2 regions of the Promicromonospora sp. CA-289599 genome follow, and region 1 is predicted to be linked to the other one. Evidence: predicted binding sites of a transcription regulator. Region 1 holds the regulator's gene; the other holds the start of a gene.

What was found. Region 1 encodes LexA, which represses DNA repair genes until DNA is damaged. Its sites were predicted from a motif close to TCGAACANNTGTTCGA; they were not measured.
Region 2: the regulator LexA is predicted to act here: its motif matches at 10,127-10,142, upstream of ACQEVI_RS24390 (HNH endonuclease signature motif containing protein).

The regions. Positions count from the first base shown of each region.
Region 1 is NZ_JBNJNI010000001.1:4,769,928-4,784,767, forward strand. It holds gene ACQEVI_RS21250 (ATP-dependent DNA helicase) at 55-2,121, shown strand; gene ACQEVI_RS21255 (L-lactate dehydrogenase) at 2,149-3,138, shown strand; gene lexA (transcriptional repressor LexA) at 3,244-4,059, opposite strand; gene ACQEVI_RS21265 (LysM peptidoglycan-binding domain-containing protein) at 4,249-4,695, shown strand; gene nrdR (transcriptional regulator NrdR) at 4,815-5,288, shown strand; gene ACQEVI_RS21275 (DUF5302 domain-containing protein) at 5,435-5,662, shown strand; gene thpD (ectoine hydroxylase) at 5,731-6,627, opposite strand; gene ACQEVI_RS21285 (ectoine synthase) at 6,624-7,037, opposite strand; gene ectB (diaminobutyrate--2-oxoglutarate transaminase) at 7,034-8,419, opposite strand; gene ectA (diaminobutyrate acetyltransferase) at 8,509-8,937, opposite strand; gene ACQEVI_RS21300 (GntR family transcriptional regulator) at 9,287-10,054, opposite strand; gene ehuB (ectoine/hydroxyectoine ABC transporter substrate-binding protein EhuB) at 10,290-11,231, shown strand; gene ehuC (ectoine/hydroxyectoine ABC transporter permease subunit EhuC) at 11,240-12,037, shown strand; gene ehuD (ectoine/hydroxyectoine ABC transporter permease subunit EhuD) at 12,030-12,677, shown strand; gene ehuA (ectoine/hydroxyectoine ABC transporter ATP-binding protein EhuA) at 12,670-13,452, shown strand; gene ACQEVI_RS21325 (SDR family oxidoreductase) at 13,498-14,253, opposite strand; gene ACQEVI_RS21330 (TetR/AcrR family transcriptional regulator) at 14,346-14,840, shown strand, end outside.
Region 2 is NZ_JBNJNI010000001.1:5,471,898-5,486,737, forward strand. It holds gene ACQEVI_RS24325 (tripartite tricarboxylate transporter substrate binding protein) at 1-164, shown strand, start outside; gene ACQEVI_RS24330 (tripartite tricarboxylate transporter TctB family protein) at 171-680, shown strand; gene ACQEVI_RS24335 (tripartite tricarboxylate transporter permease) at 709-2,262, shown strand; gene ACQEVI_RS24340 (universal stress protein) at 2,259-2,654, shown strand; gene ACQEVI_RS24345 (FadR/GntR family transcriptional regulator) at 2,651-3,358, opposite strand; gene ACQEVI_RS24350 (L-talarate/galactarate dehydratase) at 3,385-4,518, opposite strand; gene ACQEVI_RS24355 (NAD-dependent epimerase/dehydratase family protein) at 4,599-5,540, shown strand; gene ACQEVI_RS24360 (ArsR/SmtB family transcription factor) at 5,562-5,966, shown strand; gene ACQEVI_RS24365 (cation transporter) at 5,963-6,676, shown strand; gene ACQEVI_RS24370 (cation diffusion facilitator family transporter) at 6,669-7,601, shown strand; gene ACQEVI_RS24375 (TetR/AcrR family transcriptional regulator) at 7,637-8,245, opposite strand; gene ACQEVI_RS24380 (nitroreductase/quinone reductase family protein) at 8,330-8,761, shown strand; gene ACQEVI_RS24385 (epoxide hydrolase family protein) at 8,784-9,896, opposite strand; gene ACQEVI_RS24390 (HNH endonuclease signature motif containing protein) at 10,218-12,125, shown strand; gene ACQEVI_RS24395 (glycoside hydrolase family 127 protein) at 12,161-14,840, opposite strand, start outside.

The DNA.
Region 1 (14,840 bases):
GCACCTGTGGACGAGATGGGGTGCATGTCGGTGGTCCGGCCTAGGATCGAGTGCGTGACCAGCCTTTCCGACGCGCCCCCCGCAAGTACCGACATCCCCGAGGTCGAGGAGCTTCTCGACCTCGCCGTCGGTGAGCTGGGCGGCGGGCGCCGGGACGGCCAGCACCGCATGGCCGTGGCCGTCGGCGAGGCCATCGAGAAGGGCGAGCACCTGCTCGTCCAGGCGGGTACCGGCACCGGAAAGTCGCTCGGCTACCTGGTGCCCGCCGTCCGGCACGCGGTCGCCGCCGAGAGCAAGGTCATCATCTCGACGGCGACGCTCGCCCTCCAGCGCCAGGTCATCACGCGCGACCTGCCGCTCGTGGCCAAGGCCGTGACACCGCAGCTCCCGCGCGAACCGAAGATCGCACTGCTCAAGGGCTGGCACAACTACCTCTGCGTGCACAAGGCCGGGGGCGGGTACCCCGCCGACGAGCCCACCCTGTTCGACCTGCCCGGCGGCGAGGACCACCCGCGCACCGAGGAGCCCGCGGCTTCCGGCGGCGCTCGCGGCCGGCGCAGGGACGACGGCGCCACGCTCGCCGACCACGTCCGCCGTCTGCACGAGTGGGCGAACGAGACGGAGTCGGGCGACCGCGACGACCTCGTGCCGGGCGTGCCGGACCGGGCGTGGCGCCAGGTCTCGGTGACCGCCATGGAGTGCCTGGGCGGCAAGTGCCCGATGCTCGCCGAGTGCTTCCCCGACAAGGCTCGGGCCACCTCCCGGGAGGCCGACGTGGTGGTGACCAACCACGCGATGCTCGGCATCGCGGCCACCGGTAGCCCCGGCATCCTGCCGGAGCACGACGTCGTGGTGGTGGACGAGGCGCACGAGCTCACGGACCGGGTCACGTCCTCGGCGACCGTGGACCTGTCCATGGCCTCGGTGGAGAGCGCGGCACGCCTGGCACGGCGGCACGCGGGCACCAACACCGATGCGCTGGACGCCGCGGCCCAGGCGCTGGGGACGCTGCTGGTGACGGCCCCCGCCGAACGGTTCCCGAACGGTCTGCCCGACGAGCTGCGCCTGGCGGTGGCCGCGGTGCGCGACGCCGCCCGCGAGGTGCTGAGCACGCTCAAGCCGGAGGCGAGCGGTAGCAAGGGACAGGCTCCGGGCCAGCCCGAACCCGGCCTGAAGATGGCGCAGGGCGCCATGCTGCAGCTCTTCGAGACGGCGGAACGCATGTCGTTCCAGGACACGACCGCCGACGTGCTGTGGTGCTCACGCCCTGACAACAACTGGGGCGGGTTCGCCGACAACGTGACCCGGCTGCACGCGGCGCCGCTGCACGTGGCTGGTCTGATCCGGATGCACCTGCTGGGCGAGGCGACGGGCGTCTTCACGTCGGCCACGCTGGCGCTGGGCGGCACGTTCGACGCGGTGGCCGGCACGCTCGGCCTCAAGGGCGAGGATGCCCCGCCGTGGCAGGGTCTCGACGCCGGCAGCCCGTTCGACTACCCGCGCCAGGGCATCCTGTACATCGCGCGGCACCTCCCGGCGCCCGGCCGCGAGCCGACGACGGAGGCGCAGCTCGACGAGATCGCGGAGCTGATCACCGCCGCCGGCGGCCGCACGCTCGGGCTCTTCTCCTCGCGTCGCGCCGCGAACGCCGCGGCCGAGGCCATGCGCGAGCGGCTCGACCTCCCGATCCTGGCGCAGGGTGACGACCAGCTGCCCACGCTCGTGCGCGAGTTCGCCGAGGATCCGGAGGCATGCCTGTTCGGCACGCTGTCCCTGTGGCAGGGCGTGGACGTGCCGGGTCCGTCGTGCCAGCTCGTGCTGATCGACCGCATCCCGTTCCCGCGCCCCGACGACCCGGTCAAGGCGGCACGCGCCAAGGCAGTGGAGCAGGCAGGCGGCAACGGGTTCATGGCGGTGTCCGCGCAGCACGCGGCACTGCTGCTCGCACAGGGGGCCGGGCGCCTCGTGCGGAGCATGGACGACAGGGGAGTGGTGGCGGTCCTCGACCCGCGCCTCGCGACGGCCCGCTACGCATCGTTCCTCACTCGTTCGATGCCGGGGTTCTGGCCGACCACCGACCCAGCACTGGTGCGCGCCGCGCTGGCGAGGCTCGACACCTAGTCCGGCTCGACACCTAGTCTGGGGAGCATGGCAGCCCTTTCGGACATCCCGGCCGACCGGTCCTCCGGCACCCGCACCACCAAGATCGCTGTGGTGGGCGCGGGCGCGGTGGGCTCCACGCTGGCGTTCGCCGCGCTCGCGCGGGGCTCGGCGCGGACCATCGCCCTGCACGACGTGAACCGGGCGAAGGTCGAGGCCGAGGTGCTCGACCTCCAGCACGGCCTCATGTTCACGCCCCAGGCGCAGGTGATCGGCTCGGACGACGTCGGCGTCTGCGCGGGAGCTGACGTCGTGGTCGTGACCGCGGGGGCGAAGCAGAAGCCAGGGCAGACCCGGATCGACCTCGCCGAGGGAACGATCGGCCTGATGCGCGACATCCTGCCCGGTCTGGTCGACGTCGCGCCGGACGCCACGTACGTCATGGTGACCAACCCGGTGGACGTCGTGACCTACGCGGCGCTCAAGATCTCCGGCCTGCCGCGCGAGCGGATGTTCGGCAGCGGCACGGTCCTGGACTCCTCCCGGCTCCGCGTGGTGCTCGCCGAGCGCTGCGGCGTGGCGGTGGGGAACGTGCACGCGTACATCGCCGGAGAGCACGGCGACTCGGAGATAGCGCTGTGGAGCTCGGCCTCGATCGGCGGCGTGCCGCTGCTCGACTGGGAGCCCCTGGGCGGCAAGCAGCCGCTCGACGTCGCGGTGCGTACGGAGGTGCACCGCGAGGTGGTCGACTCCGCGTACCGGATCATCTCCGGCAAGGGGGCGACCAACTACGCCGTCGGCCTGGCTGCTACCCGCATCATCGAGGCGGTGCTCAACGACGAGGGCCGGATCATGCCGGTGTCCTCGCTGCTGGACGACTACCACGGCATCAGCGACGTGTGTCTGTCCGTGCCGTCGCTCGTGGACCGGCGGGGTGTCACGGCCAACGTGCGGGTGCCGATGTCCGACGACGAGCTGGCGGGCCTTCGCGCCTCGGCGGAGAGCGTGCGCGCGGTCCAGAAGCGCTTCGGCTTCTGACGCAGCGGCCGTACGGCCCCAAGGACGACGAGAACGGGGTTGTGTTCCTGCCGGATCGGCATCGGAACACAACCCCGTTCTCGTCGTCCTTGGACGCCCTACCGGCTACAGGGACCGCAGCACCGCGACCACGCGGCCGAGGATCTGGGCCTCATCGCCGGGAATCGGCTCGTAGGCCGGGTTCTGCGGCAGCAGCAGCACGTGACCGTCGGTCTGCTTGAACGTCTTGACCGTGGCCTCGCCGTCGATCATGGCGGCGACGATCTCGCCCTGCTCCGCGACGTTCTGCTGCCGCACGACCACCCAGTCGCCGTCGCAGATCGCGGCGTCGACCATCGAGTCGCCGGCGACCTTGAGGAGGAACAGCTCGCCGTCGCCCACCAGCTGGCGGGGGAGCGGGAACACGTCCTCGACGACCTGCTCGGCAAGGATGGGGCCACCGGCCGCGATCCGGCCCACGAGCGGCACGTACGACGGCGGGGGAGTGCTGGCGTCGTCGGGCACGGAGCCACCCCAGTGGACCTGGCCGCTGCGGCGCGGCTCGGGCCAGTGGATCTCGCCGCGCGTCGGCTTGTCGACCTGCTCGGCCATCGGCTCCACGAGCTCCATGGCGCGCGGCCGGTTGGGGTCGCGGCGCAGGAAGCCCTTCTTCTCGAGCATCTGGAGCTGGTGCTTGACGCTCGACGGGCTGGCCAGCCCGACGGCCTCGCCGATCTCGCGCATCGACGGCGGATAGCCGCGCGTCTCGAACGACTGCCGGATCGTGTCCAGCACGAGGCGCTGCCGTTCGGTGAGGCGGTCTGTCGGCGAGATCGTGTGCACGTCAGCGACCGCCTTGTCGGCTGGCGTGTCCAGCGTGGCGACGCCGGAGGCTGCCGTGTCGACGGCTCTCGTGTCGCTGGTCCCGTCCCGTCCCGTCATGCCCGTGCCCCTCCCGTTCCGACAAATGTTCTCCTGTGCGCTACCCACTCTAGGTCACAAACGCGCTCGGCTCAAACGAATGTTCGAGCGTGTCTCGACATGGACGGTGTCCCGTGCTACACAATGGTACGGGCGTTCGACGAACGCTTGTATGAACGACAGAAGCTCTGCACACTTCGAGGAGGGGCCATGGGGGACGTGATCCCGCTGCGGCAGTACACCCCGACGTATGAACAGGCGTATGCGCCGTCGTATGGCCGGGCGTACGCACCGGCGGCCGGACCGGCTGCGGTTCGTGCGTACACCCCGGCGGAGGGGCGCACGCTCGCCGACCGGCTGGGCCTGGCCGGCCTGCGGCTCACCCGGCGCGGCCGCGTGGTCCTCGTGCTGCTCGCCATGCTGCTGGTCGCACCGATGGTCACGTGGGGGGCGACGGCGGTCGCCAGCTCCCCGGGGGAGCCCACCGAGGTCCGGGTGCATGCGGTGCAGCCGGGCGAGACGCTCTGGGGCTTCGCCCAGGAGGTCGCGAGGCCCGGCGAGGACGTGCGGCACGCGGTCGGCAGGCTGCAGGAGCTGAACGGGATGTCGACCGGCAGCGTGCGCGTCGGGGAGCTGTTGCTCCTGCCCAAGGAGTGACCGAAGGCGTCGATTCACCGACGAATGTTGCGGCTATGTTGCAAGGGGGTGGTTTGCCCGCTTACGGTCGGGGCGCGACCGGAGGCCTCCGGTCGATGGTCGACCACGCAGGAGTGAGCATGCACTGCCCGTTCTGTCGCCACGCCGACTCGCGCGTGGTGGACTCGCGGACTGCCGACGACGGCCTGTCGATCCGGCGGCGGCGGCAGTGCCCGAACTGCAACCGGCGGTTCACCACCGTGGAGACCGCGAGCCTGTCCGTGGTCAAGCGCTCCGGCGCCACCGAGCCGTTCAGCCGCGACAAGGTCGCCGCGGGTGTGCGCAAGGCGTGCCAGGGGCGTCCGGTGAGCGACGACGACCTGGCGATCCTGGCCCAGCGGGTCGAGGAGACCCTGCGGAGCAACGGCAGCGCGGAGATCGACGCGTACGAGGTGGGTCTCGCCATCCTCGGCCCCCTGCGCGAGCTCGACGAGGTCGCCTACCTCCGGTTCGCGAGCGTCTACCAGGCGTTCGACTCGCTCGAGGACTTCGAGAGCGCGATCACCTCGCTCCGCGCGGAGCGCGCCGAGCGGGCCGCCGCCGCTCAGGCATAGGAGCCGGCCCGGCCCGGCGCGCCGTCGTCGGCCGCGCTCGCCCAGGTGAAATCCAAAAATGTTGGCACCCGGCTGCGCCGTGGTGCAGGCTGGGGCCGACGACGGACCCGATCGAGGGACCCCCGGAACAAGAGGAGGTGATCGGTGTGACGGACGAGAAGCCCAATGCCGAGGTGGCCGAGACCAAGGGTGTTGAAGAGCCCAAGGTCGCGACAGCGCCGAGCACGGACGCGAAGGCGAAGTTCAAGGAGGCTCTGGACCGCAAGAACGCGGCTCGGAGCCGGACCTCCGCGGGCGATGTGAACACCGGCGCGGTGCACGGCTCGGAGACGACCGGCCCCGTGCAGAAGATGTTCCGCCGCAAGTCCGGCTGATCCATCGGTGATGGAGGCCGCTGACCTGGTGAACGACCAGGTCAGCGGCCTTGTCTTTCGGCGCTGCCTCAGCTGACCGGTGTGAAGTCCCGGCTCCCGAGGAAGGCCGGTCGAGCCTTCTGCGCTGCGAACGGCTCGACCGCGGTGTTCTCGACACTGTTGTAGACCAGGAAGATGTTCGATCGGGGGAACGGCGAGATGTTGCCGTTGGAGCCGTGCATGCAGTTGCAGTCGAACATGATCGCGCTGCCGGCCTTGCCGGCGAGAACGTCGATGCCGTGCGAGCTGGCCATGCGGGTGAGGATGTCCTCATCCGGGGTGCCGGCGTTCTGCATCACCAGTGACGACTTGTAGTTGTCGTTCGGCGTCCGGCCGGTGCAGGACACGTAGGTCTTGTGCGTGCCGGGCATGATCATCAGCGGGCCGTTGAACGAGTAGTTGTCGGTCAGCGAGATCGAGATGCTGACCGTCCGCATCCGTGGCAGGCCGTCCTCGGCGTGCCACGTCTCGAAGTCCGAGTGCCAGGCGAAGTCGCCGCCACCGAAGCCGGGCTTGAGATTGACGCGGCTCTGGTGGATGTAGACGTCGGAGCCGAGGATCTGCCGGGCCCGCCCCACCACCCTGGGGTCGCGTGCGATCCGCGCGAAGATCTCGCTGGTCCTGTGCACCTCGAAGATGGTCCGCACCTGCTGCGAGGTGCCTTCGATGATCGTGCGCTCGTCGGCTCGGACCTCGGGGTCGGTGGAGAGCCGCTGCAGCTCCGCACGAAACTCCTGCACCTCGTCCGGCGTGACCAGGTCCTCGAATGCGAGGTAGCCGGTCCGGTCGAAGCCGTCCAGTTCGTCCTGGCCCAGCGGGCCGTCGGCCGCGCTGCCCCACACCACCTTGTCCTGGCGCGGGATCTCGGAGGCGTCGCCTTCGACACGGGTGGGGTACAGGTCCTTGCTGGTGGTGTCCGTCGTCATACGGCAGCCTCCTCCTGTGCGGTCTCGTGCGTGATGAGCGGGTAGACGCCGTCGGCGTCGTGCACCTCCCGGCCCGTGACGGGCGGGTTGAACGTACAGATCAGCCGCATGTCCGTCGTGGGGCGCATGGTGTGCTTCTCGTTGCCGTCCAGCAGGTACATCGTGCCGTCCGAGATCTCGTGCACCTCGCCGGTCTCCCGGTTCTCGAGCTGTCCGGTACCGCCCACGCAGTACACGGCCTCGACGTGGTTGGCGTACCACATCTCGGTCACGGTCCCGGCATACATGGTGGTCTCGTGGAACGAGAAGCCCGCGCCTTCCTTGGCGAGGACGAGCCTGCGGCTACGCCAGGTCTCCGACCGCACGTCGCGGTCGGTGCCGTCCAGGTCGGCGATCCGTGTGACGATCACTTGTCTTCCTCTCCTCGGCGGTCCGTCTCTCGGTGGTGGTTCCCGCCCTGTATGCCGGCGTCCGGCGTGGCCTCCTGCATGACCGGTGCGCCGAGCACCTCGGCGGCTGCGGCGGCGATGATGTCCACGCCGGAGCGCAGCTCGTCGGAGCTGATGGTCAGGGCGGGCATGGTCTTGAGCACCTCGTCCTCGGGCCCGGACGTCTCGACGAGAAGTCCGCGCTCGTAGGACGCCGCGGCGATCTTCGAGGCCGCGGAGGCGTCCTGGAACTTGATCCCGGACAGGAACCCGCGGCCCTTGACGACGGCGCCCGCGTAGCCGCTCGCGATCTGGGCCAGGCCGTCGTGCAGCTCGGCTGCGCGCTCCCGGACACCCTCGGCGAAGGCGTCGTCCGACCAGAACTCGTTCAGCGCGGCGGTGCCCGTGACGAACGATGTGTTCTGGCCACGGAACGTGCCGTTGTGCTCGCCCGGCTCCCACTGGTCCAGCTCCGGCCGGATGAGCGTGAGCGCCATGGACAGGCCGAAGCCGGAGATCGACTTGGACAGGCAGACGATGTCGGGGACGATGCCGGACTGCTCGAAGCTGAAGAACTCACCCGTGCGCCCGCAGCCGGCCTGAACGTCGTCCAGGATCAGCAGGATCTCGTGCGCGCGGCACAGCTCGGACAGCGCCCGCAGCCACTCGGGGCGCGCGGCGCTGAGGCCGCCCTCACCCTGCACCGACTCCACGATGATCGCCGCGGGCTTGTCGACGCCGGAGCCGCTGTCGCTCAGCACCCGTTCGAGCCACAGGAAGTCCTCCGTGGCACCGGAGAAGTAGTCGTCGTACGGGATCTTCGAGCTGTTGGTGAGCGGCAGGCCCGCGCCGTTGCGTTTCATCGAGTTCCCGGTCACCGACAGTGCGCCGAGCGTCATGCCGTGGAAGGCGTTGGTGAACGACAGGATGTGCTGGCGGCCGGTCACCTTCCGCGCGAGCTTGAGCGCGCTCTCGACCGAGTTGGTCCCGGTGGGCCCGGGGAACATCACCTTGTAGTCGAGGTCACGAGGCACCAGGATCCGGTCCCGGAACGTCGTCAGGAAATCCCGTTTCGCCGCGGTGTGCATGTCCAGCGAGTGCACTATCCCGCCGCTGCGCAGGTAGTCGACCAGCGCCTCGAGCAGCACCGGATGGTTGTGCCCGTAGTTCAGGGCACCCGCTCCGGCGAAGAAGTCGAGATAGCTACGCCCGTTCTCGGCCTGCAGGGTGCTTCCCGCGGCAGTCGTGAACGTCTCGGGCCAGCTGCGGCAGTAGCTGCGTACCTGTGACTCGAGCTCCTCGAAGACGTTCGTCCGGGTGTGCGTCGTAGATGGGTCAGTGGGCATGGCGGTGTCTGGGCGCATGGCTCCTTCCGCGGTCCGATCTTGTCGACTGGACGCGGCTTTGGTTGTTCGATGGGTATGTGGTGCTGAGGGGGATCGACCCGGACAGGTCAGGAAAGTGGCCCGATGCGGAAGACGAGCTCCGCGTCGTGGCCGTCCGGGAACACCTCACTGGGAAAGATGGCCCGCACGTCGACGGGCGCACCCTGAGCCGACGCGAAGGACATGAACAGGGCGATCGACGCCGTGTTGTCCGAGGTGATGGTGGTCTCCACGTGCGTGCACCCGGGATGCTGCTCCGCGAGGTGCGTGAGCATCCGGGAGGCCAGCCGCTGCCCGCGGTAGGCGTGGTCGACGGCCACCTGCCAGACCATCAGCGTGGTCGGCTCGTCGGGCCGGACGTACCCGGTGACGAACCCGGCGGGCTCGCCGTCCACGGTCACGACCACCGAGGTCCGGGCGAAGTCACGTGCCCAGAGGAGATACGCGTAGGACGAGTTGAGGTCCAGCGTCTTGGAGTCGCGTGCGAGACGCCACATCGCTGCTCCGTCGGTGACCGTGGGCTCCCTCAACGCCACCGTGGTTTCGGTCGGATGGATGTGTTTGAGTTCCTCTTCGAGGTTCTGCATGACAAATCGACCGTAACGAACTTGCGTGGCGATTGCACATTGCGACCCCATGAAGATGCCGTGACTGGCTTGTTGCGGTGGCGCGCGGGAGGGTGCGGCCGATGAAGGCGGAACCGCCTCGCAGCCGCGAGATTCCGGGGACCTGTCGCTTCCCCCGGAGCGAGCCTCGGGCGCCGACGTTACGGATGGGTAACAAATCTTGTTGCCCAGGAGGGGTGGCATCGAGTGAGCCGAGCCCCGGCCTTTACCGTTTGTGGTCCTAGAGCCCGTCGGGAGCGTCGATCGGCCCCAGCGTGATCTCGGGCGCGCCAGCCTGTTCCTCGAGTGTCTCGACGGGTTCCTCGTCCCGGCCTAGCAGCCGTGCCACGGCGCCGTCCAGCATCGTGGTGAGGCAGGTGACCAGGCCCTCCTCGTCCCGTGCCTCGAGCCGTTCGACGATGACGGCGTGCGCGCCGGCGGTGTCCTTGCGCACCGCGTACTCGTCGCTCACCGAGAAGGTCGCCATCCGCACCTCGACGATGAGCGTCGTCATCCACCGGGTCAGCCACGGGTTGCCGGCCGCGGCGACGAGCGTCCAGTGCAGGTTGAGGTCGGCGCCGCCCACCTGCCGGGCGTCCCCGGTGCGGTCGGCGGCGACCAGCTCGTCGTGGGCGTGGCGGACGCCGGCGATCGCCGAGTCGGCGCCGGACCGCACGAGCAGCCGCGCCGCCGTCGTCTCGACCGACTTGCGTGCCTCGTAGAGGGCGGGGAGCCGGTCCCTGCCGATGGTCGCCACCCGCATGCCGCGTCCCGGCGTCGCGACGAGCAGACCCTCCTGGACCAGCCGCTGGGCGGCCTCGCGCAGCGGCCCGCGGCTCACGCCGAGCTGGTTCGCCACCTCGACCTCCCGGATCGGCGAGCCGACGGTGAGCACGCCCGCGTAGACCGCGTTGCGCAGCTCCGTCTGGATCAGGTCGACGGTCGAAGGACGCGTCACCCGGGAGAAGGACGGGGCGGTCGTCAGGGTGGCCCGTGACGGGTGGGACATCGGTGCTCCTTCCGTGAGCGCACGTCGATGACGACATCATCCCCGGTGCGCGGGCGGCTTGGCGGCGACGGCGGTGTCCGGGGCGGCGTCGGACGGGTGAACTTAGAGATTGTAGACAATCCTAATGTCGATCGCTGGATTGTCTGATCGTCGGTATCGCGCTACGGTGCCATGCGTCCGTGAACACCAGCCCACCCAGGCTTTGCCGTACGCGCCGGGTGGCGTGAAGGGAACCATGTCTAGATCAAGCGTTCGCCCGCTTCGTCGAACCGCGCTCGCCGCAGGGTCCGTACTCACCCTGGTGGCGTTGGCCGCGTGCACGTCCACAGCTCCAGGGGCCGGCGGTGAAGACGGAGCCTCCACGCTCGAGCGGCTGCAGCAGGACGGCTCCGTGACCGTCGCGTTCAACGGCGAGGAGCCCTACAGCTACGAGGACGGCGGCGACCTCACCGGCGCCACCATCGCCCTGGACCGGGAGATCTTCGGCGCGCTCGGCGTCGAGAACGTCGAGGGCGTCCAGACCGAGTGGAACTCGCTCATCCCCGGCCTGACCGCCGGCCGGTACGACGCCGTCAGCGCGGGCATGTCCATCCTGCCCGAGCGGTGCGAGCAGGCCCTGTTCTCCGAGCCCGAGATCATGTACACCACCGCGTTCATGGTGCCGGAGGGCAACCCGGACGATCTGACGGACATGCAGTCCGCCGAGGAGGCCGGGGTCAAGCTGGCGGTGCTCAGCGGCGCCATCGAGTCCGGCTACGCCGACGATCTCGGGATCGAGAAGATCGAGGTCGGCGCCGCGCAGGACGGCCTGGACGCCGTCACCTCCGGTCGTGCCGACGCGTTCGCCCTCACGGCCATCTCGCTGAACACCCTGGCGGAGAAGACCGATGCTGCCGTCGAGGTGACGGACTCGTTCGTGGCCGTCATCGACGGTGTTCCGCAGATCGGTGCGGGTGCCCAGACCTTCCCCCAGGGCGAGGAGGAGCTACGTGACGCCTACAACGAGAAGCTCGCGGAGATCGTCTCGGACGAGGAGCGCTGGCTCGAGATCGTGGGGCCGTTCGGCTTCACCGCGGCCGAGCGTCCCGTGGAGGGCCTGACCACCGAGAAGCTCTGCGAGGGTGACCTCGAGTCGCTGGCCACGGAGCTGGCTCCGGAGCTCGGCCTGGACGGCTGACCGAGCACGTGTCAGACAACTTCCAACAGCTCGCGGAACTGCTCCCCCAGCTCGGCAACGGCGTGCTCGTCACGCTCCAGCTGACGCTGGGTGGAGCAGTGCTCGCGCTGTTCATCGCCTTCACGCTGGGATTCGGCTCGCGCGCCCGCACCAGGTGGGCACGCGTGCCGTCCCGGGTGGTCGTGGAGTTCTTCCGCGGCACGTCCCTCGTGGTGCAGATCTTCTGGATGTACTACGTTCTGCCGCTTCCCCCGTTCTACATCGAGCTGGACCCGCTGGCCTGCGGCATCATCGCGCTCGGGCTCAACTACGGGGCCTACGCCTCCGAGGTGGTGCGCGGCTCGATCAACTCCGTCGCCAAGGGGCAGTGGGAGGCGGCCGTCGCACTCGACCTGGGCCCTGTGCACCGCATGCGCCGGGTGATCATGCCCCAGGCGTGGCCGCTGATGATCCCGATGTTCACCAACCTGCTGATCCAGCTGGTCAAGGGATCCGCCCTGGCGGCGTACATCTCCCTGCAGGACCTCAACTTCTTCACCGGCGAGCTGCGCCAGCGCACGTCGGACACGATCTTCTCGTTCACGATCGGTCTGCTCTGCTACTTCGCGGTCGCCTACCTGCTCACGCTCGGCATGAACGCCCTCGAGGTGCGGGCGAAGAACCGGCTGGGCGCGGGGCCGTCGCTGCGCGAGGTCTTGCGTCTCGCGCCCGCACAGACCAGGGCCGACGTCGGCGCCGGAACCCCGGCTCCGATGGTGACCAGCCAGCTGCCGCCGACGCCGAAGGGAGGTGGCCGAGATGAGTGAGACCGAGGTCTGGAACTGGGGGCACGCCGTGGCGGTGCTTCCCAAACTGCTCGAAGGCCTGCAGATCACCGTTCTCGCGACCGTGGTCGGCATGATCATCGCCTCGATCCTGGGGCTGGTCGTCGCCATCGTCCGACGTTCCGGCGTACGGGTCATCACCTTCCCCGTCGGCTTCCTGGTCGAGTTCATCCGCTCCACGCCGCTGCTGGTGCAGCTCGTCTTCGCGAACCTGCTGTTCGCGCAGTTCCCGTCGCTGGCTATCGGCTGTGTGGTGCTCGGCATCCACTACGCGACGTACATGTCCGAGGTGTACCGCGCCGGGATCGACGCGGTACCGAAGGGACAGTGGGAGGCAGCCGTCGCGCTCGACCTCCCGCGGTCGCGCACCTGGGGCGCCGTCGTGCTGCCGCAGGCGATCCGCAACACGCTGCCGGGCCTGGGTAACTACGCGATCTCCATGTTCAAGGAGACGCCGTTCCTGTTCGCCATCTTCGTGGTCGAGATGTACACGGCCGCGCAGCAGTACGGCGGCGGGACCTTCCGCTACATGGAGGCGATGACGTTGGCCGGCCTGCTCTTCCTGCTGGTGAGCTACCCGACCTCGCTGCTCGTCCGCCGATTGGAGAACCGCCTTGCCTGAGAATGACGACACCGTCCCCGCCATCGAGTTCAAGGGGGTCGTCAAGCGCTTCGGCGACAACGTCGTTCTCGACGGTCTGGACTTCACGGTCGCCCAGGGGGACCGGGTCACCCTGATCGGTCCCTCGGGCTCCGGCAAGACGACGATCCTGCGCCTGCTCATGACGCTGGAGGAGGCGAACGAGGGCCTCATCCACATCGACGGCGACCCGTACACGCACGAGATGCGCGGTGGCAAGCGGGTGGCCATCCCGGAGAAGCGGCGCAGTCTCGTGCGGCGCCGGGTCGGGATGGTGTTCCAGCAGTTCAACCTGTTCCCCAACATGACGGTGCTGGAGAACATCATCGAGGCACCGATCCACGTGCTGGGAAAGTCCAGGGCCGAGGCGGTCGCCAAGGCCGAGGACCTCCTGGAGAAGGTCGGCCTGGCCGACAAGCGCGATGCCCGCACCACGCAGCTGTCCGGTGGGCAGCAGCAGCGGGTGGCCATCGCGCGAGCGTGCGCCATGGAGCCGGAGATCCTGCTGCTCGACGAGGTGACGTCGGCCCTGGACCCGGAGCTCGTCGCCGACGTGCTGGGAGTGCTCCGGAACATCGCCGAGACCACCGACATCACCATGCTGATCGTCACGCACGAGATGCAGTTCGCCCGGGAGGTCTCCAACCGGGTGCTGATGTTCGACGGCGGAAAGATCATCGAGGAGGCCGACCCGGAGACGATCTTCACGTCGCCGGCGCACGACCGGACCCAGGAGTTCCTCCGCGCGATCCTCTGATCCCGTGGCTGACTGATGCGAACCGTCCGGACGGGACGGTTCGCATCAGCCCTGCCGGGCGGGTCGCACGACGATCTCGCCGATCTCGACGTCCCGCGGTTGCTCGATGGCGAACGCGATGGTCCGGGCGACCGCGGCCGGGTCGATGCCGACCGCGGCCATGTTGCGCTGCACCTCCTGGCGGATCTCCGGCGACATGTCCATGGAGTCGATCAGCTCGGTACGCACGTAGCCGGGCGAGACCGAGGTGGTGCGCAGCACCCCGTCCGTGGACTCCTTGCGCAGGCCCTCGAGCAAGGTCCGTACCGCGTTCTTCGTGGCGGCGTAGACGGCCTGGGTCGGCACGATCTGCAGGCCCGACGTCGAGACGGTCGTCACGAGGTGTCCCTCGCCCTGTCGGCGGAACACCGGCAGCGCCGCGGCCAGCCCGTTCAGCACGCCGTTCAGGTTCACGTCGATCATCGCCTGCCAGCCGTCGACGTCGATGTCCGCCACCGGGCCGAGCCGCGCGATGCCCGCATTGCTGACCAGGACGTCGAGCCGGCCGAACTCGTCGGCGGCCTGCTGGACCAGTCCGTCCAGGTCCTCGCGGCGCGTCACGTCGACGGCCCGGGCGGTCGCGCGGCCCCCGTCCTTCCGGATGCGGCGGACGGTGCCGTCCAGGCGGTCCGTACGTCGCGCGCCCAGGACCACGCTCGCCCCGCGCTCGGCGAGCAGGAGTGCGGTGGCCTCGCCGATACCGCTGCTCGCGCCCGTGATCGCGACGACCTTGCCCTGGATTCCCGTGATGGTGTCAGTCATGTCCGTGGTGCTCCTCGACGATATAGTGGACACGTGTCCGTTTCCAAGGACGTTAACGGACACGTGTCCGTTTGTCGAGAGGCTGGGAGCTCATGGTCAAGACCGCCCGTAAGGACGCGGTGGAGAACCGTGCCCGGATCGTCGAGGTGGCCCGCCGGGAGATCGCGGCGTCGGACACCACCGAGCTCCGGCTGAACGCGATCGCCAAGGAGGCCGGTGTCGGGCAGGGCACGCTCTACCGGCACTTCCCGACGCGGGAGGCGCTGCTGGTCGAGGTCTACCGGCAGGAGGTCGACGAGCTGGTCGCTCTCGCCCCGCGACTCCTGGAGTCGGCCGAGCCCGTCGACGCCCTCGCCCGATGGTTCGATCGCGTCGCCGAGTACGCGCGCGTGAAGCGCGGGGTGCTCGCGGCGGTCGAGGCGTCGGTCTGGCGGGAGCTCACGAACCACAGTCTCGGCCCGATCGGCGACGCGATCACTGTGCTGCTCGACGCGGGCAAGGCCGCCGGGCAGATCCGCGACGACGCCGACGCCGGCGACGTCATCCTCCTGATCGGCTACCTCTCGCGGCTGGACGAGGGCGAATGG
Region 2 (14,840 bases), 700 kb from region 1:
TAGACGCCGCCATCGGGTCCGGCACGTACCAGGACCTCAACGAGAACAACCTGCTCACGCCGCACGAGATCTCCGGTGAAGAGGTCACCGCGGAGTGGACGGAGCTCGCCGAGAAGTACCAGGCGCTCACCGACGAGTACGACATCAGCCTCGCGGAAGGCTGACCCGTCGTGGAGAGCCCAGCCGTACGGACCGCCGAGCCGGTCGAGCCCTTCGAGCCCGTGGACGACGTCGCACCGCCCGCCGCCGGCCCGGTCGCCAACCTGGCCGCGTGCCTGGTGACCGCCGGCGTCGGTGTGGCGGGTGCGGTGGCGGCGGTCTCTCTGGGTCTCGGGACGCCGTCGCGGCCCGGGGCCGGGCTCTGGCCGCTCGCGGTCAGCGTCGCGGTCGTCGTGCTGTCCCTCGTCCAGATCGCTGTCGGACGGCGGGGCGGGGACGGCGAGAAGTTCTCCCGGTACTCGTGGCTCTCGCTGGCCGGCCTCGCGACGCTCCTGGGGCTCGTGGCCCTGCTGCCGGTGATCGGCTTCGAGATTCCCGCGCTGCTGCTGAGCCTCGTCTGGATGAAGCTCCTCGGCGGGGAGTCCTGGCGCTCCGCCGTCCTGTACTCGGTGCTCGTCGTCGGCGTGCTCTACGCGGTGTTCGTCGGGGCGCTCGGCACGAACGTCCCGCACCTCCTCTGATCTGACTGCCCACAAAGGGATATCGCACGTGGAATCGCTGCAGAACGTCCTGGCCGGCTTCGCCGTCGTGCTGGAACCGACGAATCTCCTGTACTGCCTCATCGGGGTGGTCATCGGCATGCTCATCGGGGTGCTGCCGGGCCTCGGGCCGGCGGCCACCATCGCCATCCTGCTCCCGCTGACCTACGGCGTGGAGCCGGTCACCGCGATCATCATGCTCGCCGGGATCTTCTACGGTGCCCAGTACGGCGGCACGATCACCTCGGTGCTGCTGCGGCTGCCGGGCGAGGCCAGCTCCGTGGTCACCGTCCTGGACGGGCATGCGATGGCCCGGCAGGGTCGGGCGGGCACGGCGCTCGGCGTCGCCGCCATCGGCTCGTTCGTGGGTGGCACGGTCGCGATCATCGGGCTGACGTTCCTCGCGCCGGTCGTGGCGGGCTTCGCGCTCGACTTCGGGCCGCCCGAGTACACGGCGCTCGCGCTGCTGGGCATCCTGCTGGTCTCGACCATCGCGTCCGGTGCGAAGCTCAAGGCGCTCATCGCCGCGGCGATCGGGCTGCTGCTCGCCACCATCGGCCGCGACGCCTTCACCGGCGCCGAACGGTTCACGTTCGACAGCCTCAGCCTGGCCGACGGCATCGACTTCGTGCCCGTCGCCATGGGCCTGTTCGGCCTCGGCGAGATCCTCTACAACCTGGAGGAGCGGCACCGCGCCGTGCACGCGCCCGGCAAGATCGCGAACGTCTGGCCGTCGCGGAAGGATCTGCGGGAGTCGTCGGGGGCCGTGACCCGCGGGTCCGTGCTCGGCTTCTTCCTCGGCATCCTGCCCGGCGGCGGCGCGACCATCGCCTCCATGGCGGCCTACGCCGCCGAGAAGAAGCGCGCCAAGGACCCCAGCCGGTTCGGCAAGGGCGCCATCGAGGGCGTCGCCGGCCCGGAGACGGCGAACAACGCCGCCGCCACCAGCTCCTTCATCCCGCTGCTCACCCTCGGCATCCCCGCCAACGCAACGATGGCGCTCATGTTCGGCGCGCTGCTGATCCAGGGCATCACGCCGGGCCCGCAGCTCGTGACCGAGCACCCCGAGCTGTTCTGGGGCGTCGTCAACTCGATGTACATCGGCAACGTGCTGCTCCTGATCATGTCCATCCCGCTGGTGGGCGTCTTCGTCCGGATCCTGCGGGTGCGGTCGGCGATCCTCGCGCCGGTCACCGCGCTGATCACGATGATCGGCGCGTACACGATCAACAACTCCGTGTTCGACGTGCTCCTGGTCGTCGTCTTCGGAGCCATCGGCTACCTGATGAAGAAGTTCGGCTTCGAGCCAGGGCCGCTCGTGCTCGCGTTTGTGCTCGGTTCCTTGCTGGAGTCGAGCCTGCGGCGCTCGCTGCTCATGTTTGACGGGTCGGCCGCCGGCTTCTTCACCCGGCCCATCTCCGCGACGTTGCTGGTCGTGTTCGTGGTGGTCGCCGTGCTGCCCCTGGTCCGGTCCGTCCGCAACCGGCGGGCGGCGCAGAACCCCGCGCAGGACCGATCCGCGCAGGACCGATCAGCCCAGAACCGAGAGGAAGAGTCAGTATGACCATCGTCGTCGGCTACGTGCCCACGCCCGCGGGGGAGGCCGCCGTACGAGCGGCGATCACCGAGGCCCGGCTCCGGGACGAGGACCTGCTCGTCGTGAACTCGGCGCGCGAGGGGTCGGTGGTGGAGACCACCGTCGCCACGACGGAGGACCTCTCCCGGGTGCTCACCCTGGCGGACGACGCCGGGGTGCGGGCCGAGGTCGTGCGCGGCACACACCGTGACGACTTCACCGACGAGATCCTCGACCTGGCCGAGAAGCACGACGCGTCGCTGATCGTGATCGGCCTGCGCCGCCGCAGCACGGTGGGGAAGTTCATCATGGGCTCGGTCGCGCAGCGCATCCTCCTCCAGGCGGACCACCCGGTCCTGGCGGTCAAGCCCCCGCGCTAGCTGGGCCGTGGGCTATCGGTCGTCGTTGTTCCGGACTCGTCCAGGAGGCGGCGGCGCGAGCCTGCCAGGTGGACCCGCATCGCGGCCGCGGCGGCCAGCGGGTCCTGCGACTCCAGCGCCGCGAGCACTGCCCGGTGCTCCTGCACGACGGCGGTGAAGCGGCCGCCGTCGTGCCGGTCGAGGCGGCCGCGCGGCATGGCGATCATCTGCGGGCCGAGCCGGTCCAGGGCCTCCAGCAGGAACCTGTTCCCCGCGGCCTCGGCCACGAGCCGGTGGAAGGCGAAGTCGTGCTGCATCGCGGTCGCCGGGTGGCCGTCCGACGACGCGAGGGAGTCGAGGCGGTCGGCCAGCGCCGCGAGCTGGGCCGGCGTACGCCGGGTCGCGGCCAGCGCGGCGGCCTCGGCCTCCAGCGCCAGGCGGTACTCGACCAGGGCGAGCCGGTCGGCCAGCGAGCGGGCGAGCGGCGGGGCGCCGTCGGCGTCGTCGGCCGGGGGAGTGAGCGCGTAGCTGCCGCTGCCGCGCCGGGTATGGACCAGGCCCTCCAGGTTGAGGCGCGCGATCGCCTCGCGGACGACGGTGCGGCTCACCCCGTGCTCGGTCGCCAGCCGCGGCTCGCTGGGCAGCTTCTCGCCCGGGGCGATGTCGCCGTTGACGATGCGGGTCCGCAGCGACTCCACCAGGGTGCCGCTCAGGGTCTGGGCCATGTGCTCATGCTTCCATCTGTTTCGGGTCAGGCCGGGCCGAACAGGGCCGTGTCCGTCGTCCACGCGCGGGCCTGCTCGCTGAACGTGACGCCCAGCCCGGGGCGGTCCGGGACGAGCATGCGGCCGTCCTTCGTCTCCAGGCGCTCGTTGAACAGCGGGTCCAGCCAGTCGAAGTGTTCGACCCACGGCTCACGCGGGTAGGTGGCGGCCAGGTGGAGGTGGATCTCCATGGCGAAGTGCGGCGCGAGGTCCAGCCCGGCCTGGTCCGCGAGCGTGAGCAGGCGCAGGAACTGCGTGATCCCGCCGACGCGCGGGGCGTCCGGCTGGATGATGTCGCACGCCCGCGTCGCGATGAGGCGCTCGTGCTCCGCCACCGAGGCCAGCATCTCGCCCGTGGCGATCGGGGTGTCCAGGGCGGCGGCGAGCGCGGCGTGGCCCTCGGCGTCGTACGCGTCCAGCGGCTCCTCGATCCAGTCGAGGTCGAACTGCTCCAGCCGGCGGCCCATGCGCAGGGCGGTGGTGCGGTCCCACTGCTGGTTGGCGTCGACCATGAGGGGCACGTCCGGGCCGATGTGCTCGCGGACGGCGGCGACGCGCGCCAGGTCCGTGGCGCCGTCGGGCAGGCCGACCTTGATCTTGATGCCGCCGATGCCCTCGGCGATCGACCGGCTCGCGCGCTCCTTGACCTCCTCGATGCTCGCGTTGAGGAAGCCGCCGGAGGTGTTGTAGGTGCGCACCGAGTCGCGGTGCGCGCCGAGCAGCTTGGCCAGCGGCAGGTCCGCGCGCTTGGCCTTGAGGTCGTACAGCGCGATGTCGATCGCGGCGAGCGCCTGGGTGGCGACGCCCGACCGGCCTACGGAAGCCCCCGCCCACAGGAGCTTCGTGTACAGCTTGGCCACGTCGTTCGGGTCCTCGCCGACGGCGGTCTGCGCCACCTCCTTCGCGTGCGCGTACTGCGCGGGTCCCCCCGCGCGCTTGGAGTAGGAGAAGCCGAGGCCCTCGAAACCCTGCTCCGTGGTGATCTCCGCGAGCAGGAAGACGACCTCGGTCATCGGCTTCTGGCGGCCCGTGAAGACCTTGGCGTCGGAGATGGCGGTGGCCAGCGGCAGCGTGAGGGTCGAGAGCTGCACGGTCCGGATGGCGTCGGGCTGGTACGTCATGGCGCTCCTTTGCGGCGGGTGTCCAGGCGATCATACAAGTAGCGAACCTGTATGACGAATATGGGTGGCACCCTGAGCCCATGACCACGCATCTCGTCGTCGGCGCCGGACCCGTCGGCGCCGCTCTCGCGCGCCGGCTGTCCCAGGCCGGCCGCACCGTCCGGGTGGTGACCCGCTCCGGCGGCGGCCCCGAACTTCCCCGCGTCCAGCGGATCGCCCTCGACGCCACGGACGCCACGGCGCTCGCCGACGCCGCCCGCGGGGTCGGCGTCGTCTACAACTGCGCGAACCCCGGGGCGTACCCGGCATGGGAGCGCGGCTGGCCGCCCCTGGCGGCGTCGGTGCTGCGCGCGGCAGAGAGCTCGGGCGCGGTCCTCGTCAGCCTCGGGAACCTCTACGGCTACGGGCCGGTCGACGGGCCGATGACCCGCAACCGGCCGCTCGCGCCGTCGAGCGCCCTCGGTGAGGTCCGGGCGCGGGTCTGGCAGGAGGCGCTCGCCGCGCACCGGGCCGGACGCGTGCGTGTCACGGAGGCGCGTGCCTCCGACTACATCGGGCCGACCGTCCCTGAGTCGCACGGGCTGCTGCCGACCTACGCGGCCGCGACGCTCGCGGGCAGGACGGCGTCCGTCCTGGCCGATCCTGACCAGCCGCACACGTGGACCGCCGTCGACGACGTGGTCTCTACCCTCATCACGCTCGGCGCCGACGACCGGGCCTGGGGTTCGCCGTGGCTGGTGCCGTCCAACGCGCCCGCGACCGTCCGTGAGGTGCTGCGCGAGCTCGGGGCGCGGGCCGGGACCGGTGAGCCGCGACTGCGGCGCGTGCCGCGCATCGCGGTGCGGGCCGGAGGTCTCGCGGTGCCGCTGGTGCGCGAGGCGCTGGGTGTGCTCTACCAGTTCGACCAGCCCTTCGTCGCGGACGCTGCCGAGACCACCAGCGTGCTCGGCGTCCGCCCGACGCCGTGGTCGGCAGTCCTGGACGCGACGGCTGCGGCTTGGCGCGCGCGGGCGGTCGCGTAGCGCGCCTGTTAGCATCGCTGCATGGCGATGATAGAGGTGGATGGCGATGCAGTCGCGGACGGGCCTGCCGCGATGGCGGTGGCGGCCTGCCTGTTCCACGGGTTCTCGGACCCGTCCCGGCTTGCGATCCTGCGGCACCTCGCCCTCGGTGAGCACCGCGTGGTCGACCTGACCCGGCACCTGGACCTCGCCCAGTCGACGGTCTCCAAGCACCTGGCGTGCCTGCGGGACTGCGGACTCGTCGAGTCCCGGCCGGAGGGCCGGGCCTCCGTGTTCTCGCTGACCCACCCGGAGGCGACGCTCGCGGTGCTCGAGTCCGCGGAGCGGCTGCTCGCACTGACCGGCGACGCCGTCGCGCTGTGCCCGGTCTACGGTGTCGACGGTTCGGCCGCGCACGCGTCCGCGCCGGAAGGGGTCGCGTCATGAGCACCCGGCCGGGCGCGGAGACGCAGGCGCAGACGACGGAGCGGCTGACGCGACGGGGCTTGCGGCTGGCCAAGTTCACCGTCGCCTACAACGTCGTCGAGGGCGTGGTCGCGATCGCCGCCGGCATCGCGGCGGGGCTCGTCTCGGTGATCGGGTTCGGCATCGACTCCGGCATCGAGTCGATCTCGGCGGTGCTGGTGGGCCTTCGGCTCTCCGCCCGCCTGCGGCACGGCGAGGCCGACGAACGCAAGGAGCTCATCACGCTCCGCCTCGTCGCGATCACGTTCTTCCTGCTCGCGGGCTACGTCACCGTCGAGGGTGTGCGCAGTCTCGTGGTCGGTGCGACCCCGGAGAGCTCACCGGTCGCGATCGGGCTCCTGGTCGCGTCGCTCGTGGTCATGCCGCTACTGGCCGAGGCCAAGCGCCGCGTCGGGGTGGCCCTGGCCGACCCGCTGATCCTGGCCGACGCCGCCGAGACACGGATCTGCGTGCTGCTCTCCGTGTCGACGCTCGTCGGTCTCGTGGTGTTCGCGCTGACCGGTGCCGGCTGGGTGGACGCCGTCGCCGGGTTCGTCATCGCGGCATTCGCGATCCACGAGGGCCGCGAGGCGTGGGAGGGCGAGCTGGCGCACGACCATGGTCATGACGAGCACGGCCATGATGAGCACGAGCACGATGGCGACCAGCGAAAGGCTGCAGTCGATGGGTGACCACCAGCACCACCACGGCGCCCATGGCGCCGCCGGTGACGAGAGCAACCGGCGGCGCCTGGCGGTCGCGTTCGGGATCACGGCGGCCGTGTTCGTGGCGCAGGCGGTAGGCGCCGTGCTCACGGGCAGCCTCGCGCTCCTTGTCGACACCGCGCACATGCTGACCGACGTCGCAGGCCTGGCCATCGCGCTGTTCGCGGCGTCGCTCGCGCTGCGGCCGCCGTCGCCGCGCCGGACGTGGGGGTTCCGGCGGGCCGAGATCCTGGCCGCGCTGGCCCAGGCCGCCGTGCTGCTCGCCGTCGGCGTCTACGCCCTGGTCGAGGGGGTGAGCCGCCTGGCGGGTCCGGCCGAAGCACCCGGCCCGGGCCTGCTGGTGTTCGGCATTGTGGGCCTGGTCGGGAACGTCGTGGCGCTGCTGGTGCTGGCGGGCGGCCGGTCGGCGTCGCTCAACCTGCGTGCCGCCTTCCTGGAGGTCGCGAACGACGCGCTCGGGTCGGTCGCGGTGATCGTGGCGGCCGTCGTGATCGCGACCACCGGATGGCAGCGCGCCGATGCCGTCGCGGGGCTCGTCATCGCGCTGCTGATCCTGCCCCGCGCGGCGAAGCTCCTGACCGACTCGGCGAACGTGCTGCTGGAGTCGACGCCGGCCGGGATCGACCTGGACCAGGTGCGGGCCCGTCTGCTGGAGGTGGACAACGTGGAGTCGGTGCACGACCTGCACGCCTCCCTCGTCGCCACCGGCCTGCCGACCATCAGCGCGCACGTGGTGGTGCGGGACGCCTGCTTCCGCGACGGGCAGGCACCCCCGGTCCTCGACGCCCTGCAGCGCTGCGTCGCCACCGAGTTCGACGTGTCCGTCGAGCACTCGACCTTCCAGCTCGAGCCCGCCGAGCACGCACGTCACGAGTCGTCGACCCACGCATGACGGCGCCCGGTGGTCGCTGGTCGGCGACGTGCCGGTCAGACCGCCGGGAGGCAGACGCGCTCGACCAGGTAGCGCCAGCCGGCCTCGAAGCGGTCGGTGAGCCCTGACCGGTCCGGCTCAGGGCCGTCGAAGAGCCGGAGGAGGAGCGGGCCCTCCAGCGCGGACGTGAGCTGCCCGGCGAGCAGGTCGACGTCGGCGCCGGGCAGGTCGAGCTCGCGGAGCAGGACCCGGATGTGGATCTGGGACAGCGGCGGGCGGCGGCCGTTCGTCGGTCGGCCCTCGATCGCGGACCGGGCGATCTCGTGGTTCTCCGTGAGGAAGCGGATGCGGGCAGTTCCGTAGGCGACGAGGCGGTCGACCGGCGGAGCGCCCGGACCGAGCGGTGGGGCCCCGGAGAGGATCTCCTGCTGCAGGGCGCGCTCGTTGTCGTCCAGCAGTGCCTGGAAGATTCCCGCCCGGGTGCCGAACCGCCGGAACACGGTGCCCTTGCCGAGCCCTGAGCGTTCGGCGAGCCGGTCCATCGTGAGGCAGTCAGGACCGTCGGCGGCGATGAGCTCGCGGGCGGTGGTGAGCAGCAGCTGACGGTTCCGGGCGGCGTCGGCCCGTTCAGGGTGCGGTGTGCCCCAGGTCAGCGGTGTACTCATCCGTGGATGCTATCGGGAATCGCGTAAGCGGGGTAAAGTCCGGTTAGTCGACCGAAGTGGCCGACCAATACTGCGGAGGACAACATGGCAGACATGAACAGTGGCGTCATCGAGGCGTTCCGGGCCAACGCGGGCGTCGTGGGTGACGACGTCATGGGCGGGCACTTCACCGGCAAGCGACTCGTGCTGCTGCACCACGTGGGGCGGGTCAGCGGCAAGGACTACGTGACGCCGCTCGTGGCCGCGGCCGACGGGGACGCCTACGTCATCACCGGTTCGCTCGGCGGCGCGCCCAAGGACCCGGCCTGGGTCGCGAACATCGAGGACGGCCCCGGCGAGGCGACCATCGAGATCGGGGACAAGACCATCCGCGTGACCACCACCGTGGTCCGGCCGGGGCAGCCCGACTGGGAGCGGCTCTACGGCATCTGGGCCGAGTACTGGCCGGACGCCAAGGAGTACGAGAAGAACACCGACCGCAAGTTCCCGGTGATCCGGCTCGAACCGAAGGCCTGAGCTCCGGTTCGAGCCGACCGGGTCAGCCGACCGAGCGGACGAACCCCCGTATGCGCGCCGCCATCTCGGCAGGTACCTCGGCCACCGAGAAGTGACCGCCCTCCTCGAGGCGGTCGAACTCGCGAAGATCGAGATAGTGGCGGCGCGCGAGCACCTCGGGGTAGCCGGCCTCGTGGCGCTGGATGAACACCGCCGCGGGCACGTTCGTGGGCGGGATCGGATCCGGCTGGTCGGCCCCCTCGTAGTAGGGGCGGAACGATGACGCGATCGTCTGGGTAGCCCAGTAGATGGTCGCCTCCGTGAGGAGGCGGTCCCGCGAGATGCGGCGCTCCACCGCGCGGGGGTCGCCCGGCGGCGTGTCGCTCCACTCGACCAGCTTCTCGGCGAGCCACGCCAGCAGGCCGGCGGGGGAGTCGTTGAGCGCGGCCGCGAGGGTGTCGGGCCGGGTGGCCTGCACGTGGCCGTAGGCGCCGTCGGTCTGGTGCTTCGCGGCGATGTCGTCGAAGAACTCCTTGACCTCGGGGTCGCCGAGGGCGGCGCGCTCGTCGCTGGTGGGGAAGTGCGCGTGGGTGGCGACGATCCCCGCCACGTGCTCGGGGTAGCGGGCGGCGATGAGGTCGCTGACGTTCGCCGTGACGTCCTCGCCGTACGTGAAGTACCGCTCGTAGCCGAGCACGTCCGTCATCAGCGTGTGCATCGTCGCGGCCAGCCGTTTCTCCGATATCGGCCCCGCGACGTACGGCGAGGAGAACCCGAATCCGGGCAGGCTCGCGACCACCACGTGGAAGTCGGGCAGCAGGTCGGCGAAGTCGAGCTGCAGCGCGAACGTGTGCGGCCAGCCGTGCTGCACCAGGAGCGCCGGCGCGTCGGGCCGGTCCGAGCGCAGGTGGACGAAGTGCAGGTCGACGTCGTCGAGCTCCGCGATGAACTGCGGATGCTCGTTGAGCCAGGCCTCCCGGGCGCGCCAGTCCCAGCTGATCCAGTGGTCGACCAGCTCGCGCAGGTACGCCGCGGTCATGCCCGACGCCGGACGCCGGGGCGAGTCGTCCGGGATCCGACTGCGCGCCAGTCGCTCGCGCAGATCGGTGAGGACCTGGTCGGGGACGTGGACCGTGAAGGGCTGTGGCTCGCTCATGGGAAGGACGCTATGCCGAGCCACTGACATCGACACTCGCCGTCGGATGTGGGCCGCGGGCTCCGCGCTCTGAGGTCCGGATGGCGGCGAGGGCGCCGTTGCTCAGACGGAACGGGCTGCCCTGGAGCTCAACTGGCGGCGGCTCGGCGAGCTGACCGGCTGGGCATGTGGGCGACCCGGGTTACGCGGTTGGCAGAAGGTCGGGCGAGTGTGGGTGGTCGGCCATAGGGTCGAACAAACGTCCGTAGGAATGGCGCCCACGGCTAGCCTTGGCTTCGGATACCTGCCTGATCTCAGATACCTGGTGAGGAGTGTGCTGGCATGCGTGAAATTCTGTCCAGCGGCGTCATGCGCGACGGCGTCATGCCCGGCGGCGCGCCGGTCGATGAGGCGATCCCGTTCGGGGACTGGGACGCATTCGCCGGACCGGACCGGTTGCCGGAGATGCCTGGGTGGCTGGACTCGATGCCGGACTGGCCGCCGGATACGTTGCCGGTGGCGTTGTGGCCGGTGGAGGCGCTGCGGGCGGCGCTGAGTGATATGCCGGGCGCAGAGCTGGCGCGGGTGGTCGCGGAGGCGGTCGGCGTAGGCGTCGGTGCGAGCGCGGTCCCGGACGAGGACCCTCTGGAGGATCTTCCGGACGGCGCGCTGGGTGACCTGGTCGCCGCATGCGGGCGCCTGCAGTCCTGGGCTGCGGGGGTGCAAGCGAGGGTTGTGGCCGAACGCGCCGCCCGGGAGACCAACCCGCTCGCGCACAGCTCGCTGGTCGGGCAGGTCACCAGCGAGCTCGTGGTGACCGAGTCGGAAGGTACCGAGGTCGTCGTGCGTGCCGAGTCCGGTGCCCAGCACCCGAGGGTGATCGCAGCCCTGGCCGCTGGGCGGATCGACGTGCGCAAGGCACACACCCTGCTGCGCTCCGCGTCCCAGCTGACCGTGGCCGAGCGATCGGAAGCGATCGAGCGGTATCTGCCGCAGGCCCCGCACCGGACCTGGCGGTGGCTGCAGGCTCGGATGCTCGCGTTCGCCAAGGCCCGCCACGGCGCGGCGGCCACCGCGCGAGCCGAGGCACAGCGCCGCAGCGTGCAGCTGGACCGTGCCGAGAACGACATGGGCTGGGTGTCGGCCTACCTGCCGGCGGCCGACGCGGCTGCGGTATGGGGTGTGGTGGACGACATGGCCCACCAGCTGCGCCGCACCAGCGGCGAGGACCGCAACCTGGCACAGCTCCGCGCGGACTCGTTGACGGGGATCGTCACGGGCCGACTTCTACCCGTCGACCGCTTCACCGACACGGGCACACAGGGTGACACGGACACCGGCACGACTGGCACGACTGGCACCACCGAGACCACCGGAACCACGGCGAAGGACGGGCCCGCCGAGAGCGATGCGGCGTCGACCGATGGGGATGAGCGCGCGGAGGTTCCGGTCTGCTCGTGTGGTGGCCGGGCCCCCGTCCAGCAGGTAATAGTCCGGCCGGTGCGGATCATTCCGACCCGCCCGGTGGTACGGGTGACGGTCCCCGCCAGCGTGCTCCTGGGTCTGGACGACGCACCCGGCGACCTGAACGGATTCGGACCCATCCCGGCTGAAACGGCCCGGCTCATCGCGCAGGACGCGACTTGGCAGCGCCTGGTGACCGACCCGGTCACCGGGGTGCTGGTCGACTACTCCACCACCGCCTACCAACCGGGCCGGGTCCTGCGCGCAGCGGTCGAGGCCAGGGATGACACCTGCACCTTCCCTGGCTGCGACCTCCCGGCCGAACTATGCGACCTCGACCACATCGAACCCTTCGACCATCATCGGGACGATGGCCGAGGCCCCGGCCACGGCCATCAGCGTGAGAACCACATCGTCACCGCTGGTGCGGCCGGGCGGGGGCAGACGAGCGCATGGAACCTGCACGCTCTGTGCCGTCGGCATCACCTGCTCAAGACCCACGCGGGCTGGGGCGTCGTGCGCGACCCCGCGACCGGGATCACGACCTGGACCACTCCCACCGGCCGCACCCAGCACCGACCACCGACCGTGCTGGACACTCACGTCGACATCGACCAGGTCGACCCGGACACCAGTCACGACCTGAGTCTGCGAGCCCTGACCGGCCGACGCCTGCCACGGCGGTACGCCACTACCGAGCCGGGTGCCGTACCGGCCGGACCCAACGGACCCAACGGACCCGCCGAGCCGACCGGCTTGTTCGGCCCCGGAGAACCACCTTTCTGATGCGGTGCGTGTGCAGCGGGTTGTCGTGCGCGCGGTCAGCCGGCGGGCGGGAGCTCGAGGGTCTGCACCGGCTCCTCGTTGCCCGCCCGGTCGGTGGCGGTGAACTCGATGACCTGAGGCGCGTCGCCCAAGGCCCGCGTGAACGGTTCGCGGAAGGTCGCCCAGAACGTGTCCGGCCCCTTCCACCGGATGCTGTCCACGCCGGAGACGTCGTCCGTGGCGGCGAGGCTGATCTCGACGCCGTGCAGGCCAAGGCGGCGGGTCGTCGCGGTGGTCACCGGCGGCGTGGTGTCGACGCTTACCTCGCTGACGACGTGCCGTTCCCGTCCCTCGGAGTCGACGGCGCGCGCCGTGACGGTGTGGACGCCGTCGCCGAGCCGTAGCGGTTCGGCTCCCGCTGGTCGCCACGGCCCGTCGCCGACCCGGACCTCGACGGTCGGCTCGCCGACGTCGGCGCGCGCCGCAACGGTGAGCTCAGCCGGCCGGTGGTACCAGCCGGTGACGCTCGGCGCCGTGGCCGGCACCACCTCGACACGGGGCGCTGAGCCGGCGAAGGCGGCCGTGGGCGCCTCAGCGAGGAGAGCGGCTTCTTCACGCGCGGCCTCCGCCTCGTTCGCGATCCCGCCGACGTCTCCCATGTCCCGTCCGACGCCGGAGCGTGCGGCAGCCCGCAGGACGTCGCGCGCCTCGGCGGCGCTCAGCAGCCCCAGACCGACGAACTCGTGAGCGGTGCGCAGTACAGCCCGGAGGAACTCGGGCCGGGAGGCGAAGCCGCCGTCCGACCACAGGACGTCGAGGAACGTGTCGCCGTCCCGGCGGGCCACGTTGGGCACGCCGGAGTCGGCCGGCTCCGCGCCGGCGTCCAACCCCGCGCCCGCGCCCGCGAAGGCGATCCGGGCATCGGCCCGCCGCAGATACATGTGGTACCGCGCGTCCGATCCGGACCACGCGGGCTCCAGGACGAGGTCGCCCAGCCGCCACGTCCCGTCGTCGGCCCTCGTCAGGGGGGCGTCAAGCGTCCCGTCGAGGCGTCGCCAGGTCGCCGCGGCGACCGGGAGCCAGGTGGTGGCGGCGCTGCGGGCCAGCAAGACGGTCGGCCCGAGCTCAAGGGTCACCAGGGACGCGTCGTCGGGCGCCGGCACCTCGCGCAGGGCCAGCGGCATGCTGATCTCGACCACCGTGCCCGGCACCCAGTCCCGCCGCAGGGAGACGTACTGTCCGGGAACGGCGTCCACGGCCACGGGCGAACCGTCGACGGTCACCGCGAACCCACCCGCGGCCCAGCCCGGAACCCGCAGCCGAAGGTCGAGGTCGCCGGAGGCGTCGACCAGCAGACGGCTGCCGCCCTCCAGCGGGTACGCGGTCTCCTGGACCACCCGCACGTCCTGCTCGGCCCAGTCCAGGGCCGAGGCCACGTAGAGGTTGAACCAGAGGATGCGCTCACCGCCCCGCACGGACCGGAAGTAGACGGAGTCCTGGTACTTGACGTGGTTCTCGAGCCCGGTGCCGCCGCAGCACGTGCCGACGTTGTCGTACTCGCGCAGCGCCCCCGGGTTGACCGGGAACATGTACGTGACCTCGGGTGAGTCGTCCGAGTCGACGTCGTGCCGTGAGCCGAGGACCTGGTTGGTGACCGCCCGCTCGTGGTACTCGGCGTAGCGCGCGTCGCCGGTGCGCTCGAACAGGGCGCGGGCGAGCTTGAGCATGTTGTAGGCCACGCACGTCTCGGCGTTCCGGTTGCCGATGTCGCGCGCGACGGCGCCCGCCGGACCCCACAGCTCGTTCTCGCCGGAACCCCCGTGTGCGTACGTGCGCCCCGGGACGAGCATGTCCCAGATGTTGACCACGGCGTCCAGGTAGCGCGCCTCGCCCGTCAGGTCGTGCAGCGCGAGGTAGCCGAGCAGGGTCGCGGCGTGCTGGTTGGCGTGCATGCCGTCCAGCACGTCCCGGCCGGCGGCAGCGGCGTCGAGCAGCGAGTCCAGGTCGAAGAGCCGGGCCGTCTCGGCGAACCGCTTGTCGCCGGTCAGGACCGCGAGGTCGCACAGCACCTCGTTCATGCCGCCGGCCTCGCCCGCGATGTACAGGGACCACATGTCCCTGCGCTGGTCCGCCGACAGGACGGACAGCCGGCCGTGCACCCAGCGCCCCATCTCGGCGGCGATCTCCAGCGCCGTCCGCGACCCCGCGTGCCGGTGCGCGTCGAGCAGGCCCGCCATGATCTTGTGGCACGTGTAGTACGGCGCCCAGATCTCGCCGTACGGGGCGAGGCCCTCCAGCCGGGAGAACTGCCACTCGCCGTACGCCGCGAGGAACCCCGGATGGCTGTAGCGGCCCGACGCCGCGAGCGCATCCCGGACCTCACGCAGGCCCTCCACCATGTCGTCGACCTTGGCCTTCAGCTCGGCCCGCGGGGCAGCGTCGTTCGTACCGGCGTAGGCCAGGGCGAGCATGGACAGGAAGTGCCCCGCGTAGTGTCCGCGCAGCAGGTTCGCCGTGGGCGCCGCCTCGCGCCCGGGGTACTCGTCGGGCCCCCAGGCCTGCTCGTCGGGGTGGCCGAAGCCCTCCCACCCGCCCGGCGGCAGCGCGCCCCGGGTGTCCAGGCCGGCGTTCGCGCGGAAGACGGCGAGCAGCCGGTCGACGGGGTAGGCGTGCGCCAGGTGCAGCAGCTGGTCCCGGGCGCGCGTGAAGATGCTTTCCCGCAGCGAGACGGCGTCC